2 regions of the Pseudomonas sp. NPDC088444 genome follow, and region 1 is predicted to be linked to the other one. Evidence: predicted binding sites of a transcription regulator. Region 1 holds the regulator's gene; the other holds the start of a gene.

Region 1 (3,093 bases):
CCATGCATGGCCGCGCCCGTGCCGGTATCGGTTATCTGCCGCAAGAAGCTTCGATCTTCCGCAAGCTGTCGGTGTCGGACAACATCATGGCCATCCTTGAAACCCGCAAGGACCTCGATCGCGCCGGACGTCGCAAGGAGCTGGAAAGCCTGCTTCAGGAATTCCACATCACGCACATTCGCGACAACCTGGGCATGAGCCTTTCGGGTGGTGAGCGTCGCCGTGTGGAAATCGCTCGCGCCCTGGCCACCTCGCCCAAATTCATTCTGCTGGACGAACCGTTCGCCGGTGTCGACCCCATCTCCGTGGGCGACATCAAGCAGATCATCTACCATCTCAAGGCAAAGGGCATCGGCGTTCTGATCACCGACCACAACGTCCGCGAGACCCTCGACATCTGCGAAACCGCTTACATCGTCAACGATGGGCAACTGATCGCAGAAGGCGATGCTGAAACCATCCTCGCCAACCAGTTGGTGAAGGAAGTGTACCTCGGCCACGAGTTCCGCCTCTAAGCGGGCGATGGCGAGTGGTTGACGACGGAACGCGGCATGCGGCTCATCGCCAACCTCGCATTAATTGCCATCACACCCTAGGCAAACACTCCGGTTTCAGGCATATAATTTGCTTAAGTTGGCGCCACGGCGCCCTAGTAGTGGATGGCGCGAGTGCGCCGGCGAATAAGGTGTTAAGCCCCTGCCATGAAACCTTCGCTAGTCTTGAGAATGGGCCAGCAGCTGACGATGACACCGCAGCTGCAACAGGCCATCCGCTTACTCCAACTGTCGACGCTGGATCTCCAACAGGAAATCCAGGAGGCACTGGAGTCCAACCCCATGCTGGAACGCCAGGAAGAAGGCGACGATTTCGATAACGCCGACCCGATGGCCGACAACATCGAAACAAAACCTGCTGCTGACGTTCAGGAACCGACTTACCAGGAATCCACGCCCACCGTCGACAACCTCGAAGACGGCGAATGGAGCGACAGCGAGCGCATCCCCAACGAGCTGCCCGTCGACACCGCCTGGGAAGACATCTACCAGACCAGTGCCAGCAGCCTGCCCAGCAACGACGACGATGAATGGGATTTCACCACCCGCACGTCCGCTGGCGAGAGCCTGCAAAGCCACCTGCTGTGGCAATTGAATCTGGCGCCGATGTCTGACACGGATCGCCTGATTGCCGTGACGCTGATCGACTGCATCAACAACCAGGGCTACTTGGACGAATCCCTCGAAGAACTGCTGGATGCGTTCGATCCCGAACTCGACATCGAGCTGGATGAAATCGAAGCGGTCCTTCACCGCATTCAGCAATTCGAACCGGCTGGCGTCGGCGCCCGCACACTGAGCGAGTGTCTGCTGCTGCAACTGCGTCAGCTTCCGGCGAAAACCAAATGGCTCGCCGAAGCCCAGCGTCTGGTCAGCGACTACATCGATTTGCTCGGTAGCCGCGACTACGCGCAACTGATGCGCCGCATGAAGATCAAGGAAGACGACCTGCGCCAGGTCATCGAACTGGTCCAGAGTCTCAACCCGCGCCCCGGCTCGCAGATCGAATCCACTGAAGCCGAATACGTCGTCCCGGATGTCATCGTGCGCAAGGACAACGAACGCTGGCTGGTCGAGCTCAACCAGGAAGCGGTGCCACGACTGCGTGTGAATCCGCAGTACGCCGGTTTCGTGCGCCGTGCCGATACCAGCGCCGACAACACCTTCATGCGCAATCAGTTGCAAGAGGCGCGTTGGTTCATCAAGAGCCTGCAAAGCCGCAACGAGACGCTGATGAAGGTCGCCACCCAGATCGTCGAGCACCAGCGAGGCTTTCTTGAATACGGCGACGAGGCGATGAAACCGCTGGTTCTGCATGACATCGCCGAAGCGGTGGGCATGCACGAATCGACGATTTCCCGCGTGACCACGCAAAAATTCATGCATACGCCCCGTGGCATTTACGAACTGAAGTATTTCTTTTCCAGCCACGTCAGCACCTCCGAAGGCGGCGAATGCTCGTCCACGGCGATCCGCGCGATCATCAAAAAACTGGTTGCTGCGGAAAATCAGAAAAAGCCGTTGAGCGACAGCAAGATCGCTGGTTTACTGGAGGCACAAGGCATTCAAGTGGCCCGCCGCACGGTCGCCAAGTACCGCGAATCCCTGGGGATAGCGCCTTCGAGCGAACGCAAGCGGCTGATGTAGAGGTCACAGGCCACAGCGTTCCAGTGGCAGGCCCCAAGGTCTGCCTCTTAATGCACTGGCAACGAAGGAGAAGCTGTATGCAAGTCAACATCAGTGGACACCAACTGGAAGTCACCAAGCCCCTGCGCGAATACGTCGAGCTGAAGCTGAAAAAGCTCGAAGGGCACTTTGACAAGATTACGAATGTGCAAGTGACGATGGCCGTCGAGAAACTCAAACAGAAGATCGAGGCCACTCTGCATATCCACGGTGGAGAGGTGGTTGCCAATGCGGAGCATGACGACATGTATGCGGCAATCGACCTGCTCACTGACAAGCTCGACAGACAATTGCTCAAGCATAAGGAAAAGCAGCAAAGCATCCTCAAAGGTGCGGCAGCTCGCTGATACTCCCCATCCATGATTCGACTTGAAAATATCCTGACCCCTGGCCGTTCCCTCGTGAACGTGCCAGGTGGCAGCAAAAAAGCCGTACTCGAACAGATCGCCAGAATGATCGGGCAACAGGTGCCTGAATTCGACTGGGAAACTGTCTACGAAAGCCTCATTGCCCGTGAAAAACTGGGATCTACCGGTTTCGGCAATGGCATCGCGATTCCTCATTGCCGACTCAAGGGTTGTACTGCCCCAGTGAGCGCGGTATTGCACCTTGAACGCCCTGTCGATTTCGACGCGATTGACGGCGCCCCGGTGGACCTGTTGTTTGTGCTGCTGGTGCCCGAAGCCGCTACCGATGCTCATCTTGAGCTGCTGCGCCAAATCGCCAGCATGCTTGATCGTGCGGATGTCCGCGCCAGCCTGCGCGCGGCGAAAAGCAGTGATGAGCTCTACAACGTCGTGCTTCACGTCCAGAACGGCCACTGATCATGCGCATGATCATCGTCAGCGGTCGC
Region 2 (3,093 bases), on a different contig from region 1:
GCGCAAGGCGACTCGGGTCAGGCCACCGGGTACAACGCGGGTTTCACGGCCAGACAACACGAATGGGCGCAGGTCGATATGTCGCGGGGCGATGCCGTTCTCGACGAAGGTCGGACAGGTCGACAGGGACAAGGTAGGTTGAGCGATGTACGCGTGGGGTTTGGCGATCAGCCGCGCCCGAAACGCTTCGATTTCCGCTGCGGTGGCGGCAGGACCGACCAACATCCCGTAACCGCCGGAACCCTGGGTTTCCTTGACCACCAGATCGCCCAGATTGGCCAGCACGTGGGACAGTTCTTCAGGCTTGCGGCATTGCCAGGTCGGCACGTTTTTCAGGATCGGCTCTTCGTCGAGGTAGAAACGGATCATGTCGGTGACGAACGGGTAGATCGATTTGTCGTCGGCGACGCCCGTGCCAATGGCGTTGGCCAGCACCACGTTGCCCGAACGATAGGCCGACAACAGGCCCGGCACGCCCAACATCGACTCAGGGTTGAACGCCAGAGGATCGAGGAAGGCGTCATCGAGGCGGCGATAAATTACGTCCACCGCTTTCGGGCCATCCGTGGTGCGCATGAACACGCGGTCGTCGCGCACGAACAGGTCGGCGCCTTCCACCAACTCAACGCCCATCTCCCGCGCCAGGAAGGCGTGTTCGAAGAACGCGCTGTTGAAACGCCCCGGTGTCAGCACCACCACACTGGGGTTATCCAGCGGGCTTGAGCTTTTCAGGGTGTCGAGCAACAGGTTCGGGTAGTGGTCGATAGGGGCAATGCGCTGTGCGGCGAACAGCTCCGGGAACAGGCGCATCATCATCTTGCGGTCTTCGAGCATGTAGCTCACGCCGCTGGGGGTGCGCAGGTTGTCTTCGAGAACGTAATAAGTCCCGTCGCCATCGCGCACCAGATCGACCCCTGAGATGTGGGCGTACAGATCGCGGTGCAGGTTCAGGCCCTGCATTGCCAACTGATACTGCTCGTTGGCCAGCACCTGCTCGGCAGGGATGATCCCGGCCTTGATGATGCGTTGATCGTGGTAGAGGTCGGCGAGGAACATGTTCAGCGCTTTGACCCGCTGAATGCAGCCGCGCTCGACCACACGCCACTCACTGGCGGGGATGCTGCGAGGAATCGTATCGAAGGGGATCAGACGCTCGGTCCCCTGCTCGTCACCGTACAACGTGAACGTAATCCCGGCGCGATGAAACAAAAGATCGGCCTCACGCCGACGCTGAGCCAGTAACTCAGGTGGCGCTTCGCCCAGCCAGCGGGCGAATTCCCGATAATGTGGCCGGACAGCGCCGCCCACATCGTACATCTCATCATAAAAGGTGCGGATCATGCCGTACTCCTTGTCACCATGGACCCATGGACCTTCGCAAGGCCCGTGCCAGCGGCATAAACGCTTTTAAATCAATGAGTTGAATAAAACAGCAGACGCCTTCGCACCATTCCTGTGCAAGAAGCGCCCTCACCCATTCCCCTACGCTTCATGGAGAAGCGTCCCGCCACCGAGAATTCTATTACCAGCATAGCCAGAGTTGATTTCCCGACTTGAGTTTGTTTACGGATAATCGCGCCATCAACGCAGACAACCTCGCTCCAGACTGCACGAGCGATGTTTTTGTGTTCCCGGATTGTTCAACGAAATTCCCTTTACGCCGCTCGTACCCGAGCGGCTTTTTTTTGCCCCGATTTGGCTGCCGGAAATGCTGGGAGTTCCCGGTTCTTTCTCGTCTTGGGCATCTGTAGCAGCACGGCTTGCCGACGGTGGCGATCTTCAGGACGCTGCCGTCGGCAAGCCGTGCTGCTAGAGAGCGTTTTGCGGGCACGCCAGTCGATCAATGAAACCGCCTGACCTCCTGTTTCACGCCCCAACCCTCGACCTCTCCATCCAGGCCGAAAATCGCGCTCTGCAAGTCCTGTTCGAAATCACCGATGCCATCATAAGTCGCGTACATCACTTTGCTCACTTGCAGGTGCCACGCACCGTCCTCACGGGCGTTGATCTGAGTATTGAGGGATTCGCCACGAAACTTTTCCGCAGCCTGACGCGCCCGCTCTTCATCCGGGAAGACGGCATAGAACTCGATGGGGTAGATGCGTGCGAAGTCGAAACCGCTTTCTTTCATGCGGCGCAGTACGTGACTGCTGATGTCTTCTTGATAGGTCGTGCTCATGAAACGTCCTCCTATACAACGATAGATAGAGTTTCAACGATCCCGAAACGCCTCATGTGGAAGCGCCAAGCGGCAGATCATCCGCCACCCGGGACTCAAGCATGTCGCTGACAAGGCCGATGCTGCTGTTACAAAAAGAACATCAGTACACGAGCTGGCTCGGGTAGATGCTCCACCGGCCTTGTTTGCAGATTACGCCCATTATCAACGCGTTGCCAATCGGCAACGCGTGGTTATTTCACAGGTTTTTCAGTGGGCCTCGACGATGGAAATGATCTGCACCGCATTCTGCTCCTTGAGTGTCCTGACGGTCGGATCCTGAGTTCGCCCTTCCAGATCGTTCAGGTCGAGTTCGTGAGTGACCGGGAACAGACGCGGGCGCAATCGCTGAGCCGCCTCTTCTTCACTGGGACGCTGCTCGGATTCAAGATCAAGGCTCTGCTGCACGCCGTCCTTATCGAGAAACGCAATAGTCCAGACTTTCATCGATGTCTCCTCAGTCGGAGCCGGAAACCGGCCTAATGATCTTGACCCTGCCCTGCCAGCGGCGTTCCACCGGTATGAGTCGCACACTGACGTGACTGCCCACATGGGAACAACATCGTAAAAACGTGTCTGGAACGAGGCTTGCGCACCCGAAACCTATACAAAGGTGGGATACCCCCTGCACGTCTGACTGCCGATACTGCGCGCCCTCGACGCCTCTCCCTGCGGCGCTCTCTCTGGAGTCCTACATGCTTACCCGCCCTACCCGGCAGCGCGCGCTGCTCGGCCTTGGAACACTGTCCCTGTGCGCAGGCCTGATGCCCGTCGCCCAAGCCGAAGGCTTTCTGGAAGACAGCAAAGCCAACCTCGAATCACGCACGATGTACTTCAACCGCGATTTTCGCGACGGCAGCAGTTCCAACCCTCAG

What was found. Region 1 encodes sigma-54, which starts transcription at its own class of promoters, with help from an activator protein. Its sites were predicted from a motif close to ANTGGCATNNANNTTGCTNT; they were not measured.
Region 2: the regulator sigma-54 is predicted to act here: its motif matches at 1,375-1,394, upstream of ACI2KB_RS07630 (circularly permuted type 2 ATP-grasp protein).

The regions. Positions count from the first base shown of each region.
Region 1 covers NZ_JBJDNK010000004.1:25,313-28,405, forward strand. Annotated here, with positions in the region: gene lptB (LPS export ABC transporter ATP-binding protein) at 1-515, shown strand, start outside; gene ACI2KB_RS09185 (RNA polymerase factor sigma-54) at 702-2,201, shown strand; gene hpf (ribosome hibernation-promoting factor, HPF/YfiA family) at 2,279-2,587, shown strand; gene ptsN (PTS IIA-like nitrogen regulatory protein PtsN) at 2,600-3,064, shown strand; gene rapZ (RNase adapter RapZ) at 3,067-3,093, shown strand, end outside.
Region 2 covers NZ_JBJDNK010000003.1:131,233-134,325, reverse strand. Annotated here, with positions in the region: gene ACI2KB_RS07630 (circularly permuted type 2 ATP-grasp protein) at 1-1,341, opposite strand, end outside; gene ACI2KB_RS07625 (ribonuclease E inhibitor RraB) at 1,841-2,179, opposite strand; gene ACI2KB_RS07620 (hypothetical protein) at 2,429-2,665, opposite strand; gene ACI2KB_RS07615 (OprD family porin) at 2,914-3,093, shown strand, end outside.